2 regions of the Comamonas sp. GB3 AK4-5 genome follow, and region 1 is predicted to be linked to the other one. Evidence: predicted binding sites of a transcription regulator. Region 1 holds the regulator's gene; the other holds the start of a gene.
The links. Region 1 encodes FNR, which switches genes on or off when oxygen is low (the NO sensors DNR and NnrR bind a similar motif). Its sites were predicted from a motif close to TTGATNNNNATCAA; they were not measured.
Positions count from the first base shown of each region.

Region 1 (7,824 bases):
CCTGGGGAATTCCAAGGCCGATGGCAAGGATGCCGAGGCAAAAGCCCAGTTGAGTCTGGCAGTTCAGTGATTCGCTGGGGCTGAGCGGCAATAAAGGGGAAAATACCCCACTTGGCCGCGCCTGCCCCAGGCTCGCGCGCTTGCTTTATGGCCCCGCCGCATGGGCGTGCGGGGCATTTACACACACATGTACCAACTTTTTTTGAAGCAGAAAAATGTCTGAAGCCCCAGAAGTGAACCCGACCCCGGCCAAATCCCCCGAGGCCCACCCGTTGGATACGGTGACTGGCGGTGCTTTTTCTGCAGAAACATCGGGCGACCGTGCGGCACGCCTGCGCGAATGGCTGGCCACTGCGCCTGCACTGGATGTGCTGCAGGACGTGTTCAAGGAAATGAATGTGCGCGACAAGGGCGCGGCCCGTGTCGTGCGTGACCGCCTGGACGAGCTGCGCCGTGCCAAGGACCAGGACGCCATCGCCGTGGAATGGGTGGCAAAAGCCCAGGCCCTGCTGGCCCAGCCTACATTGAACACGGCCGATGCCGCAGCCTGGCAGCGTGAAGCCGCCAAGGCCGGCGCACCGCTGTCGCGCGAGCCGCTGGCAGGCTACAAGGCCCAGTTGGCCGAGCGCATCAAGGCCGCAGAAGACCTGCAGCACCGCGTGCAGGTGCAAAAGGAAGCCGCCGTGCTGCTGTCCCAGCGCATCGAAGTGCTGTCCACCAAGTCGTGGAAAGACGCCGCCGCCGTGCAGCAAGCCCTGAGCACCGATGTGGCGCGCTGGCAAGAGCAGGCCCAGGCACTGACCGAAGACGCCGCCTGGGCCAGCCTGGACGCCCGCCTGGCCCAGCAGCTGACCGGCTCGCGCGATCAGCTGAACGTGGTGTGGGAGGCTTTCTCTTCCGCACTGGCCGCCACGCAGGCCGCTGCCGACAACGCCGAAGCTGCACTGCCCACCGTGCCCGTGTGGGCCGACGAAATTCGCGTGGGCCGAGGTCTGCCGGCCGAGCTGGCTGCCGAGACGCCAGCTGCCCAGCCCGCCAAGGGTGACGCCCCCATCAAGGCTGCCGCCGTGGTCTTGCAGGCTGCGCAGGCGCTGCAAGCCCTGCTGGAAGGCAGCGAAGACAAGACCGGCGCCATCGCCGGTTTGCGCGCCGCCTTGCGCCAGCATGGCCGCTCGCTGGACGCCGCAGTGCTGGCGCAAATGGATGCGCTGCTGGTGCAGGCGGGCGATGCCCGAGGCTGGAAGCCCCAGGCCGTGGATGCCGAGCGCGAAGCCCTGGTGGCCAAGGCCAAGGCGCTGCTGGAGCGTCCGGAAGGTCAATCCCTGGGTGGCCGCAAGGTGCAGGAGTCGCTGCGCCAGCTGCGTGAGCAATGGAAGCAGCTGGACCAGGGCTCCGCGCCCAACCACGGTCTGTGGAAGCAGTTTGATGAGGCCTGCAACACCGCCTACAAGGTGGTGGAGGGCTGGCTGGACAAGCTGCGCAGCGAATCGGCCGAGCACAAGGCCTCGCGCACCGCGCTGATTGAAGAGCTGCGCGCCTGGGGCCAGTCGGTCAAGGACAGCCAGGACTGGAAGGGCATGGCCCGCAGCCTGCGCCAGTTTGCCGAGCGCTGGCGTGAAGGCGGTCATGTGGGCGAGAAGCTGTATGCCGAGCTGCAGCAGCAATGGCGCCAGGCCATGGGCGAGGCGGAAGCCCCGCTGCAGCGCGTGCAGCAAGCGAGCTTGCAACGCCGCCACGCCATGATCGAAGAGGCACAGGCGCTGGGCAATGCACCCGCGCTGCAAATCGCCGCCATCAAGGCGCTGCAGCAGCGCTGGCAGGCTGAAGCCCAGGAGGTGCCGGTGGATCGCCGCCAGGAGCAAAAGCTGTGGGATGCCTTCCGCAAGCCGCTGGATGAGGCTTTCAGCCGCAAGCCGGCCGAGCGCGGTGACCGCGCCCGCACGGCCGTGAACCCCGCCACGCTGAGTGCCCATGACCGTGCCGTGCTGGAAGCTTCGCAGCAATTGGAAGCCGCCAATGCCGACGGCGATGTCCAGAAAATCCGCGCCGCCGTGGCAGGGCTGGAAGAAGTGCTGCGCAACGCGCCTGCGGCCGCTGCTGCCGAAGCTGCAAGCCCGTCCGCAGCGGAGGGCGAAGCTGCCCCCGCAGCGCCGGCCGTGGCCCGCCCGATCAAGGCGGTGCGTGGTGATGACCGCCCCGGTATGCGCAAGGAGGCCGCACCGGCACCCGCTGCGCGCAAGCCTGGCCGTCCGGAGCGTGGTGATCGCGGTGATCGTTTCGAGCGCCCCGACCGTACGCCCCGTGGCCCACGCCTGGGTGATGCGGCTTTCCGTGCACAGCGCGAAGCCATGGACCACGCCCAGTTTGCGCTGCGCAAGCTGACGGCCCAGGCCCACGGTGAAGCCTTGACCCAACTGATGGATGCCTGGGGCCAGCGCGATGCGGCTTTGCTGCCCGCTGCCCAAGAGCTGGGCAAGCTCAGCAATGCGACGCGCAACAGCTGGCAGGCTGCTGTGTCGGGTGCTGCCCAGGGCGATGCTGCCCAGTCGCTGCTGCGCCTGGAAATGGCGGCCGATGTTCCCACGCCGGCCGACCAACTGTCTGCCCGCCGCGCTCTGCAGCTGCAGCTGCTGACCAACCGCAAGGCCGCTGACCCCCGCACCACCTGGGAGCAGGATGTGGCCGCCGTGCTGGCCGCTGCCCGCAGTGACAGCGATGCCCAGCGTCTGCAAAGCGCGCTCAAGGCCTTGCTGCGTGGCAGCAAATAAGGTCGTTTAGACGCTGACCTTCAAAAGCCTGCAGCAATGCAGGCTTTTTTTATGTTTAGGGTATCTGCTAGAGCGCCCGCGCCCAGCTTGGGGACAATGGCAGTGCGTATCCCTCAACAAGGAGAGTCCCATGCTGTTGCGTCGCTGGATGTGGATTGTTTGGCCGGCCTTTCTGGCCGCCGGGGTGATGGAGATGTTGGTCTTCGCCTTTGTCGATCCACTGGATCTGCCTCGGTTCTCAGCCTGTGCCGAGACGTCGCGCTTGGGTGTCTGTACCGCCGCTTTCTTTGTGTTCTGGGGCATCACCATCATGGCTTCGGCGATGACCTGTTTGCTGGCGCTTTCGCCCCGGGAGATCAACGACGCGGCGTCCGCATCCGCCTGATGTGGTGCAGATGCCACCATGAAAAAAAGCCTCCGTACGGAGGCTTTTTCAATAGGGCGCGCACGGCATCAGCTGCCGTGGGCTGTGGATCATGCGCACTCGTGCTGGCTGTTGACGATGCGCTTGAGGCCTTCGGTGTCGAGGATGCGCACATGGCGCTGCTTGACTTCGACCAGGCCTTCTTCGACGAACTTGGAGAAGGTGCGGCTGACGGTTTCCAGCTTCAACCCCAGGTAGCTGCCGATTTCTTCGCGCGTCATGCGCAGCACCAGCTCGGACGAGGAAAAGCCGCGGGCATGCAGGCGCTGCACCAGGTTCAGCACAAAGGCGGCCAGGCGCTCCTCTGCGCGCATGCTGCCGAGCAGCAGCATCACGCCATGCTCGCGCACGATTTCGCGGCTCATCACCTTGTGCACATGGGACTGCAGTGCCGTGACTTCGCGTGAGAGATCTTCCAGGCGATCGAAAGGCATCACGCAGACTTCGGCGTCTTCCAGTGCCACGGCATCACAGGTGTGGTGGTCGTGCACGATGCCATCCAGGCCAATGATCTCGCCTGCCATTTGGAAGCCGGTGACTTGATCGCGGCCATCTTCCGTGGCCACGCAGGTCTTGAAGAAGCCGGTACGGATGGCATAGAGCGAGGTGAAGGCCTCGCCATTGCGAAACAGGGTGCTTCCACGCTTTACTTTGCGGCGGGTCGCCACAATTTCATCAATACGTTGCAGCTGCTGCTCATTGAGGCCGCTGGGCATGCACAGTTCGCGCAGGTTGCAATTGGAGCAGGTAACTTTGATGGGGGGGGGGGTCATGGTAATGACGCCTTGGGATCCCGCGGAACGGGCCATCGGACGTAATGCTGAAGGATTATCGGAATGTGGGGCGAGGGGGATCGAAGCAGAAAAGTGGAGGGAAGGCTCGAATGATTTGAATCAAATTGTCGCAGGTGTAGTTTGCTTGTATCTTGATGAGTGTCAAGTGTGACATTTCTTGCTTGGGGCACAGTGCAGCCAGCACACAAGGAATTCACACAATGACTGCTGTAACGCCAGAGCTACTTCGTCGGTATGACGTGCCTGGGCCCCGTTATACCTCCTATCCCACAGCTGACCGATTTATCGAAGCCTTTGGCCCTGGAGATTACGAGTTGGCCTTGCAGCAACGCAAACTCAACTCGGCCGCCAAGGCGCTGCCCATGTCGCTGTACGTGCATGTGCCGTTTTGCGCATCGCTGTGCTACTACTGCGCTTGCAACAAGATCATCACCAAGCACCATGAGCGTGCGCACACCTATCTGCAGTACCTGGAAAAAGAGGTGGCTTTGCAGGTGGCGCATTGCGGTGAGGGGCAGGCCGTCAGCCAGCTGCACATTGGCGGCGGAACGCCTACGTTCTTGTCTGACAGCGAGTTGTCGCAACTGATGACGATGCTTCGAGCGAAATTTTCCTTCGAGGCCGTAGGGGAATACTCGATCGAGATCGACCCGCGCACGGTGACACGCGAGCGCCTGCTGCATCTGGCGCGCCTGGGCTTTAACCGCCTGAGCTTTGGTGTGCAGGATTTCGATCCCGATGTGCAAAAAGCCGTGCACCGTGAGCAGCCTGCCGAGCAGGTGTTCGAGCTGGTGCAGGCCGCACGCGACATCGGCTTTCAATCGATCAATGTGGACCTGATCTATGGGTTGCCACGCCAGACGGCCGAGTCTTTTGACCGGACGCTGGAGCAGGTGGCTGCCTTGCGCCCTGATCGCATTGCGCTGTATGCCTATGCCCATCTGCCCGAGCGCTTCAAGCCGCAGCGCCGCATCGTGACGGAAGAGCTGCCGCAAGCCGGTGACAAGCTGTCCATGCTGTCGCGGTCCATTGATGCCTTTATGCAGGCCGGCTATGTCTATGTGGGCATGGACCACTTTGCGCTGCCGGACGATGCCTTGGCCATCGCCAAGCGCCAGGGGCGGCTGCACCGCAACTTTCAGGGCTACAGCACGCAGCCGGATTGCGATCTGATCGCGCTGGGTGTGTCGGCCATCGGCCGCGTGGGTGTGACGTACAGCCAGAACGCCAAGACGCTGGAGGAGTACTACGACTTCCTCGACCAGGGGCAACTGCCCGTGGTGCGCGGTCTGGCACTGAGCCGCGATGATCTGGTGCGCCGCGCTGTCATCATGGCGCTGATGTGCCAGGGCGAGGTGCTGTTCGAGCCCATGAGCCAAGCCTGGCTGCTGAATTTCGAGAGCTACTTTGCCAATGAGCTGGAGCTGCTGGAGCCGCAGGCAGAACAAGGTCTGGTGGAGATTCGCAGCGACGGTGTGCGCGTGACCTCCAAGGGCTGGTTCTTTGTGCGCGGAGTGGCCATGGTGTTTGACCGACATTTGCAGGCTGGCAAGACCCGGGCACGGTTTTCCCGGATCATCTAGCCCATGTGGCTATCGTTGTTGGGGACGGCATTTTTCATGGGGCTCGTGGGTGGGCCCCATTGTCTTGCAATGTGCGCAGCGCCTTGCGCGGCGGTGACGGGGCTGGAGTTGGGGCCGGAAGCCGGCACCCGTACCAGCATTCCCGTGCATGCGGATGGTGTGCAGCCGGCCCGGCAGTCCCGGATTTCGGCGCGTTGGCTGGCCTTTCATGGCGGGCGTTTGCTGGGCTATGCAGCGCTGGGTGGCGTGGCAGCCTATGCCATGGAGCGCGTCGCGTGGTTTTCCGATCGCACCACGGCGCTGCACCCCTTGTGGGTGATGCTGCACCTGGCCGCGCTGGCTTGGGGTTTGCTGCTGCTGTTTCAGGCACGCCAGCCTGCCTGGCTGGAGCGCAGCGGTCGCCAGCTGTGGGCGGTGGTGCAGCGCTGGCTGCATATGCCGGGTGGCACCTGGCTCACCGGTTGCCTGTGGGCACTGCTTCCCTGCGGCTTGCTGTACTCTGGCGTTTTGGTGGCTGCTTTGGCCGGTAGCGTGTGGCTGGGGGCGGTGAGCATGCTGGCCTTTGGTGTCGGCACCGGGCTGTGGCTGGCGGCTGGGCCTTGGTTGTGGCGCCGCGTCAGCGTGCTGCCCCAGTGGCGTGCGGCCTGGGGCATGCGGGTGGCGGGTGCCTTGCTGGTGGCTGTGTCTGTCTGGGCGTTGTGGATGGATGTGGTGGTGCAGCCCTCGCAGTGGTGCCGCTGACATATGTGGCGTGCAGGTGAAATCACATGGGGGCAACCAGATAAGTTGGGTGCCTACAAGCTAATGTGGCTTTGTCTGTCGTCATAATGAGGCGTTTGGGTTGATGCGCTGGCCGTTTTGGGTGGCGGAGACGATGTGACGCAATCCCTTTTCATCGATATTCAGGATGTCTGCATAGGCATGTATATCCAGCTGGACATCGGCTGGCTGCGCCATCCTTTTCCTGTGAGCAGTTTTCGCATCGGCAGCCCGGAGCAAATCCAGGCGCTGCAGTCGCTGGGAATACGCTCAATCCGTTGTATTCCTGCCAAAAGTGATGCGGAGATATCGCCTGCTTTACTTTCCCTTTCAATTGCAGAAGGTGACGGTACGGAGCAGCAGCCCTTGCGCATACCTGCCCCCCTGTTGATGCAGGCCAGGTCTTCGGGACAAAGCGTGCCGCCCCGCCGGAGTCAGCCGCAGGAAGACGGACCACTCGCGGTCCGTACGGAGCGTGCCGCATTGCAAATGTGCAACCAACGCTTTACGGTGGCAGCTGATGGATACCGCAAGGTGTTGGATGAGGTGGTGAGCGCTCCCGAACAAGCTCTGCAAACCAGCCAGCGTTTGGTGGGGGACTACATCACCGAGCTGCTGGACAGCTCGCAGACCACCATCCGGCTGTTGTCCGAAAACGTGGGGGAGCGGCAAGGTGCCCACCCCATCAATGTGACGGTCTTGTCGCTGCTGCTCGGCAAGGCGCATGGCTTGGATGCGGCGTGCTTGATGGATCTGGGTCTGGCGGCTTTGCTGCACGATGTGGGCAAGCTTGATATCGATCCGCGCTGTGCAGAGAACCTGCCTGGGCTCACGGATGGCCAGCGGCAGGAATATGAAAAGCATGTGGGGGCTTCGGTGGCCTATGCCCAGCGCATGGGGCTGTCGGCACGGGTGTTGACGGCGATTGCCCAGCACCACGAGGCGGCAGATGGGTCGGGGTTCCCGCTGCACCTGCTGCAGGAGGACTTGACGGTGGAAGGGCAAATCCTGGCGCTGACCAACTGCTATGACAAGCTGTGCAATCCGGTGGGTCTGGCCTCGGCCATGACGCCGCACGAGGCCCTTTCCGTGCTTTTTGCCCAACGCCGCGGCGGTTTCACGCGCGAGTTCGTGGAGCTGTTTGTGCGCGTGCTGGGGGTGTATCCCCCGGGCTCGGTGGTGCAACTGAGCGATGAGCGCTACGGCATGGTGGTGGCGGTGGACAGCGCGCAGCCACTCAAGCCACAGGTGCTGCTGTACCAGGCCGATGTGGCGCAAGACGATGCACAGCCCGTGGCCTTGGCGCAGCTGCCCGGGGTGGTGATCAAGCGCAGCCTGCGGCCATCGCAGCTGCCGCGCGAGGTGCTGGACTATCTCCTTCCGCGCAAACGTGTGTGCTATTTCTTCGAGCGGGCCGTTCCGTTGCTGGTTCAGCAAGGGGAGGTGTCATGAGCACGCATCCTCTGCAGGCTTGGTGCCAGGCCTTTGACTGGATG
Region 1 is NZ_CP166730.1:3,321,722-3,329,545, reverse strand. Features, by position in the region: gene ACA027_RS15065 (DUF748 domain-containing protein) at 1-70, shown strand, start outside; gene ACA027_RS15060 (DUF349 domain-containing protein) at 216-2,768, shown strand; gene ACA027_RS15055 (hypothetical protein) at 2,899-3,153, shown strand; gene fnr (fumarate/nitrate reduction transcriptional regulator Fnr) at 3,243-3,965, opposite strand; gene hemN (oxygen-independent coproporphyrinogen III oxidase) at 4,187-5,569, shown strand; gene ACA027_RS15040 (sulfite exporter TauE/SafE family protein) at 5,573-6,310, shown strand; gene ACA027_RS15035 (hypothetical protein) at 6,392-6,526, opposite strand; gene ACA027_RS15030 (HD-GYP domain-containing protein) at 6,491-7,780, shown strand; gene ACA027_RS15025 (EAL domain-containing protein) at 7,777-7,824, shown strand, end outside.

Region 2 (7,824 bases), 1.2 Mb from region 1:
AGAGCCTGGCGCCCATTGCGATGCTGGCCAAGGGACCGATGGTGGTGGCGGTGAACAACGAATTCCCTGCCAGCACGCCCGAAGAGCTGATCAAGGCTGTGAAGGCCAACCCCGGCAAGTTCAATTACGCCACCTCTGGCACCGGCAGCGTCAACCACATTGCGACGGAGTATTTGCGCGCCATGGCGCCTGGCTTTGACATCACCCACATCCCCTACAAAGGCCAAGGCCTGGCGGTGACCGATGTGGTGGGCAACCAGGTGCAGATGCTGATGTCCAGCGGACCATCGATCCTGCCAATGATTCGCAACGGAAAGCTCAAGGCGGTGGGCATCACCAGCTTGAAGCCCAGTCCGATTGCACCGGACCTCAAGCCTATGGCCTCGGCCGTGCCGGGCTTTGAATTTGAGTTGTGGTGGGGCCTGCTGGCCCCGGCAGGAACCCCTGCCGACATCGTCAACCAGCTCAATGCCACCGTGAACAAGGCGCTGGCCAAGCCCGCGCTGAAAGATCACTTCCTGCGTGAAGGTGCACTGGTGACACCGATGGCGCCGGCCCAGTTTGGCGAGGTGATCAGCAGCGATGTGGCGCGCTGGAAGCAATTGGCCAAGACAAACAATATCGTTGCAGATTGATGGAGTGAGTGACGGATGAGTTTCGCCCTTATTGAACGTGAAGGTCCCAAGGGTCCGTTGAGTGGGATTCGTGTCCTGGACCTGAGTGCCTACATCGCTGGCCCCTACGGGTGCTCGCTGCTGGCAGATCAGGGGGCGGAGGTCATCAAGATCGAGCCCCCAGCTGGCGATAACCTGCGCCAATACCCTTCCACGCTGGAGGCCGAGAGCCGGGCTTTTCTCGGGGTCAATCGCAGCAAATGGGGCATGGTGCTGGATTTGAAGCAGGCGCCGGACCATGCGGTGCTCTTGAAGCTGGTGCGGGATGCGGATGTGCTGGTGCACAACTTTCGCCCCGGCGTGCCGGAGCGCCTGGGGATTGCTTTCGCGCAGCTCAGCGCCATCAACCCGCGTTTGGTGTATTGCAGCGTGACGGGCTATGGCAGCAAAGGACCGCTGAAGAACAAGGCAGGCTACGACCAGGTGCTACAAACTTTGAGTGGCATGTGCGCCATGCAGGGCAAGGCCGATGGGCCGCCCGAAATCCTTTACGGCTCGGTGGTCGACTACTACGCCTCGGCACTGGTGGCCAGTGGCGTGGCATCGGCCTTGTACGAGCGCGAGAAGAGTGGGCTGGGCCAGCATGTGGGGGTTTCGCTGCTGGGCGCCGCACTCACCATGCAGTCTGCCCGCCTGGTCTGGGCGAGCGGCGAACCTCGGGAAGTGGGACGGGACATGCGCTCGGGTGGCATTACCGGCATCCATCCCACCAGGGAGGGCTTTATCTACATCTCCGCCAACACCCAGCATTTCTGGGCGGCACTGTGCGCGAAGACGGGCATGCATGACCTGGCGCGGGACGCGCAATACGACACGGTGCGCAAGCGCGCCCAGCACAAGGCGCTGCTGGTGGAGCGATTGCGCAGCGCCTTGCAGGCGCAGACGGCGCTGGAGTGGGAGGGCATCTTCGGCGAGGAGGTGCCCTGTGCCGCAGCGCGCACGGTGGAAGATATGTTCGATGACCCCCAGGTGCAGGCGGAAGGGCTGATTGCCGAGTTCTCGCACCCCGTTGTTGGCCGCTACCGTGGTTTCACCCGCCCTGTGGATTTTCACCGCACCCCCGGACCCACACCGTTTGCTGCGCCGGCACTGGGGCAGCATACCGTGCTGCTCAAGGGCCAAGGCTGACGACCGCGGTGTGGCGAGGCAGGCACTGCCTTGCTGTGCCGTCTGAATCTTCTGCATGGCCTGCGCTGTCACATGGCCGCAGCCCGCCTGGGTGTTTGGTTTGAGGGGGCTGGTGGTGCGCCATGCACAATGCGCGGCGCATTACCGCCACCCCAAGAGGAGACACCCATGTTCCGCACACTTTTGAAGTCCAAGATTCACCGCGTCAAGACCACGCACTGCGAGCTGCACTACGAAGGCTCCTGCGCCATCGACGAGGATTTGCTGGACGCCGCCAATATTGCCGAGAACGAGCAGATTCATATCTGGAACATCGACAACGGCGAGCGCTTTGTCACCTATGCCATCAAGGGCCAGCGCGGCAGCGGCATGATTTCGGTGAATGGCTCGGCAGCGCGCCGTGCCGCTGTGGGGGATTTGCTCATCATTGCCGCCTTTGCCCAGGTGCATGAAAGCGATGTGGCAGACCACCAGCCCCAGCTGGTGTTTGTGGATGATCACAATCGCCAGACGGAGCTGCGCCACAAGGTGGCTACGCAGACGCTGTAGGCCGCAGCAAGGCCCGGCTGGACAAGGCCAGGCCCAGGGCCAGCAGGGCCGCCAGCACCAGCAGCCAGAGGGCGCCGTTGGCTTGCATGGCAGTCAGTCCCATCAACCATGCGGTGCCGAAAAATGCCAGGCTGGAGCCCAGGTGCATCAAGCTGGTTTGCAGCATGGAAAAGCTGGTGCGTCGCTCAGGGCTGGGATGGGCCGCGCTGGTGGCAGCCGCTGCGACCAGGGCCGTATAGGTGCTGGCCATGAAGCACACCATGAACAGCCCGCTGGCCATGGCGCCCAGCGGGCCCATCACGCCGCTGGCGCAGGCCAGCAAATTGGCTGCCAGAGCCGCCAGCCCCCAGCGGAACACGCGCGGCCCGCCAAAGCGGGAGACGGCCTTGCCCGCCAACCTGGAGGCCAACAAGCCGGCTACGCCACCCAACAAAAACCACAGCGGCAATTGGGCGCTGCCACCGGTCAGACCCATCAAGATGGGCGCCAGCATGGGAATCACCAGCAGGGCCGGAAATTGCGACAAGGCATTGAGCCCGGCGTGGCGCAGCGTGCCGCCGCGCAGGCCGGACAGCATCTGCCCGAGCGAGGCCGCACGGGCTGGTGGGCGTGTAGCGGGCAGCTTCCAGGCCGCAGTGCACAGGCACAGCAGACAGCAAGCGCCGATCAGGCGAAACGACCAGCGCCAATCCGCAGCCTGTGCCAGCCACAACACCAGCGGCGTGCCGGCAATGCTGACGGCGGAAAACGCCACCACCGTGAGCGCCAGCAGGGCCGGCCGTTCTTTTTCGCTGGCATGCACCAGCAAAATGGCCGAGGCGCTGCCCATGGTGATGCCACCGGTGAGCCCGGCCACGGTGCGCCAGAACAGCAAACTGCCAAAGCCTTCGGCCATGGAGGTGGCCAGCGTGGTCAGGCTCAGCACCGACAGGGCCGCCAGCAGCAGCCGCTTGGGCTGTACGCGGTCTGCCAGACCATAGGCTAGCAGGCCGGAGACGATGGCTGCGATGGTGTAGGCGCCGGCGGCATAGCCGGCCCAGCCCACGGGAACGCCCAGGTCGCCCGCCATCCAGGGGAACAAGGGGCTGACGGCCATGTACTCCAGCGCATTGGTGAACTGGATGGCGGCCACCACCCAGGCAATGCTGCGTGCGCTGCCGGTCATGGAGGGCGTGGTGGGTGACTCTGGTGCAGAGGCCGATGAAAAAGAAGAAGGACTGCGATCTTGCATGGCAGGTGCTTGGTAGCCGGAAAGTGCCGCAGTCTAGGTGCCAAGCGCTGTCTAAAATAGGTCGTTTTTGATAACGATTGAATATCAAAATGAGTCAGAAAAAAGAGCGGCTGAATCTGAATGCCTTGCGTGTGTTTGTGGCCGTGGCGTCCCGACAGAGCTTTGCTGCGGCCGGGCGGATGCTGGAACTGCCCACGTCCAATGTCAGCCGCCATGTCAGCACGCTGGAGCAGAGCCTGGGCCTCAAATTGCTGGACCGGCGCGGCCGCAGCCTGCGCTTGACCGAGGCGGGCCAGGCCTTGTGCGAGCGTTTTGCGCCGCTGCTGCTGGATGTGGAGGGCTTTGTGGACACACTCAAACCCGCCGGCGCTGCACTGCAAGGCAGCTTGCGCATCAGCCTGCCCAGCGAAGCCGGTCCCTATCTGCTGGGGCCGGCCCTGGCCGACTTTGTGCACCAGAACCCCGAGCTGGAGCTGCGCTGCATCACCACGCTTGCAGGTGTGGAAGGGGGCTTGGAGGACATGGACCTGGCTGTGGTGGTGGGGCGCGGTGACCTGCCCGACACCAGTTGGGTGGCCCAGCCCCTGGCCGAGCTGGAGAGCGTGGTGGTGGCCGCGCCGGCCTTGCTGCAGCGCTATGGCACGCCCACCCATGTCAGGGAGCTGGAACAACTGCCCTGCATCACCACGGTCGATGTGCTGGGCGGCGCACCCTGGCGCTTTGTGCAGGGCAGGGGGCGCATCTGGCAGCAGCCGGTGATGGCGCGGGTGAGGCTGGACAGCGGCGCCCTGGCATTCATGGCCGCGCGGCGTGGCACGGGCTTTGCCATTTTGGCCCGCCAGGCCTGCGAGCAGGCCATAGCGGCAGGGGAGCTGGTCGTCATTTCTCTGGACAAGCAGCCCGCACCGCTGCGTTTGCTGGCCATCTACCCCCAGCGCAAATACCTGCCGCAAAAGGTCAAGGCGCTGATTGCGCACTTCCGCCAGGCCTTGGGCGCGCAGGGCAGCGCTTGAGTACAAGAGGGCCAGGTAGCGCATGTGAACTTGACTTGAAGCAAACCGTAGCACAGCCCCGGGGCAGTCCGGCTGTTACAGTTTGCGGCATGCAGGGCAGCCCAGGTAGGCGCTGCCGGCGTAGCCAGCGGGTTGAACACAGATGCAAATCACGTTTCATGGGGCCGCGCAAGCGGTGACGGGCTCTTGCTTCCGGGTGGAAGTAGGAGATGGCAGTTTTCTGATCGATTGCGGCATGGCCCAGGGCGGGCAGCTGGCGCAGGCGCACAACCAGAGCGCCTTTGCCTTCGACCCGCGCGAGATCGATTTTGTGTTGCTCACCCATGCGCACATAGACCACAGCGGCCTGCTGCCCAAGCTGGCAGCCCAGGGCTTTCGCGGGCCTATTTACTGCACACCGGCCACGGCCGATCTGCTGGAGGTGCTGCTCAAGGACAGCGCCCATATCCAGAGCATGGAGGCCGAACGCCACTGGCGCCGTGCCCGCAAGGGGCGCCAGAACGGCGGCAAGCATGCAGGCCACGGCCAGCATGAGGAGGACGAAGTCGCGCCGCTGTACACCCAGCAGGACGTGGCGCGGGCGCTGTCCCTGGTGGAGGCCAAGCCTTATGAGCAGCTGTTTTCCCCGCACCCGGCCGTGCAGGTCAAGCTGCGCGATGCCGGCCATATTCTGGGCTCGGCCATTGTCGAAGCCTGGCTGACCGAAGAGGGCCGCACGCGCAAGCTGGTGGCCAGCGGCGACCTGGGCCAGCCCGGCCGGCCCATTCTGCGCGACCCGGCCATCATTGATGAGGCCGATGTGCTGCTGATCGAATCCACCTACGGCGATCGCCTGCACAAGGACAGCGGCGCCACGCTGGAAGAGCTGGTGGAGGTGATCAGCCGCACCGCGCCGCGCGGCAATGTGGTGATCCCTGCCTTTGCCGTGGGCCGCACCCAGGAGCTGCTCTACCACTTTGCCCAGCTGGCGCGCCAGGGCCGCTTGCCGCCGGTGGAGATTTTTGTGGACTCGCCCATGGCGGTGACGGCCACGGCCATCACGCTGCGGCATTTCGCCAGCTTTGATGCCGAAACCCGCCAGCTGATGGGCAGCCCCGAGCACTTGGCCCAGTGGCGCCAGTTGCACTTCATCAGCGATGTGGAGGAGTCCATACGCCTGAACCGCATCAAGGCTGGCGCCGTCATCATCTCGGCCAGTGGCATGTGCGATGCCGGCCGCGTGCTGCACCACCTGCACAACAACCTGGAGCGTCAAGACTGCGCGGTGTTGATTTGCGGCTACCAGGCCGCAGGCTCGCTGGGCCGCCGCCTGGTGGATGGAGAAAAGCGCCTGCGCTTGTTTGGAGACGACATCGAGGTGCGCGCCTCGGTGCACACCCTGGGCGGTTTTTCGGCCCACGCCGACCAGAAAGCCCTGCTGGACTGGGCAGGGGCATTCCAGCGCCCACCAGCCCAGACCTTTGTGGTGCATGGCGAAGCCCATGCGGCCCAGGCATTGGCAGGCCAGCTGCGGGCGCTGCCGAACTGGGGCCAGGTACAGGTGCCGGAAGAGGGCAGCAGCTGGCAGCTGTAGCGGAGTCAGGGGTTGTACTGGCCAGCTGCGATGCTCCTGAAAATGGAGCGATCATGGCTTTGGGGTATTGCCTTCTCGGCCTGTTTTCCTGAATTTTTGGGGCGAATGCCTGCCTGGAAGTTCCGGGCAGGCATGGTGTGTCGCGGCCCTGCGGGGTCGCACAAGCGACCCGGTGTAGGGGACGCTACGGATGCCCGGAAGAGGGCAGAGGTCTAGCGTAGGGGGATGTCTTCACTCTCTGCCTCCTCCACCCCAACCTCCACCACTGCCATGCGCCCACACCATGCTTTTTGGCCCCGCCGCCTGCCCCATGCCCTGACCGTGCCGGTCACCTCGCTGTGGGACAACCTGGACACCAGCGCGCGCCGTTACCCGGACAAGGTCGGGCTGGTGTTCATGGGCCGCCGTATCAACTACCGCGAAATGGCCGACACGACCGAGCGCCTGGCCGCCCACCTGCATGCCCAGGGCGTGCGCAAGGGCGACCGCGTGATCTTGCTGATGCAAAACCTGCCGCAGCTGGTGATGGCGCATTTCGCCATTTTGCGGGCCAATGCCGTGGTGGTGCCGGTCAACCCCATGAACCTGGCCCAGGAGCTGTCGCACTACATCACCGATGCCGGCGTGAAGCTGGCCATCACCACGGCCGATCTGGCCCCCGAGCTGGCCAAGGCCAGCAATGCCCTGGGCGCGGACCAGCGCCTGTCGCACATGGTGGTCAGCCAGTTGCACGACTACCTGCCCGCCGGTGCCGATTGCGAAGCCATGCCAGAGGCCTGGGAGGCCTGGCTCAAGCCCGAACGCCCGCTGCCCCAGCTGGAAGGCGGCAGCGTCAGCCAGTGGAAGGACGCGGCCAGCACCACGGCCGCAGCGCCCGCGCTGGAAGTGGGCAGCGATGATTTGAGCGTGCTGCCTTACACCAGCGGCACCACCGGCCTGCCCAAGGGCTGTATGCATACCCACCGCTCCATCATGCACAACGCCGTGGCGGGAGCGGCCTGGGGCAGCGGCACCTGCGAAATGGTGACTCTGGCCGTGGTGCCCATGTTCCACATCACGGGCATGGTGTCCATGATGCACACCTGCATCTACCAGGGCGCTTGCATGGTGCTGCTGCCGCGCTGGGACCGCGAGGTGGCCGGGCGCTTGATTTCGCAGTACCGCGTCACGCACTGGACGAACATCCCCACCATGGTCATTGACCTGATGGGCAGCCCCAACTACCGCAACTTTGACCTGAGCAGCCTGGTCTACATCGGCGGCGGCGGTGCGGCCATGCCCCAGGCCGTGGCCCAGCGGCTGAAAGATGAGTTCGGCCTGTCCTTCCAGGAGGGCTATGGCCTGACCGAGACCGCAGCGCCCACGCACAACAATCCTTCCGATCACCCCAAGCAGCAATGCCTGGGCATTCCGTTCATGAGCACGGAGTCCTTTGTGGCCAATCCCGACACGCTGGAGGAGATGCCCGTGGGCGAGTCCGGTGAGATCCTGGTGCACGGCCCCCAGGTGTTCCAGGGCTACTGGAAGAACCCGCAGGCCACGCAGGCCGCGTTTGTGGACATCGGCGGCAAGAAGTTCTTTCGCACCGGCGACCTGGGGCGCATGGATGAGGAAGGCTTTTTCTTCCTCACCGACCGCCTCAAACGCATGATCAAC
Region 2 is NZ_CP166730.1:2,072,415-2,080,238, forward strand. Features, by position in the region: gene ACA027_RS09270 (tripartite tricarboxylate transporter substrate binding protein) at 1-635, shown strand, start outside; gene ACA027_RS09275 (CoA transferase) at 651-1,802, shown strand; gene panD (aspartate 1-decarboxylase) at 1,971-2,351, shown strand; gene ACA027_RS09285 (MFS transporter) at 2,335-3,582, opposite strand; gene ACA027_RS09290 (LysR family transcriptional regulator) at 3,672-4,595, shown strand; gene ACA027_RS09295 (MBL fold metallo-hydrolase RNA specificity domain-containing protein) at 4,738-6,168, shown strand; gene ACA027_RS09300 (long-chain fatty acid--CoA ligase) at 6,439-7,824, shown strand, end outside.
Region 2: a site for FNR is predicted at 4,626-4,639, ahead of ACA027_RS09295 (MBL fold metallo-hydrolase RNA specificity domain-containing protein). Genes of this name have one in related genera too.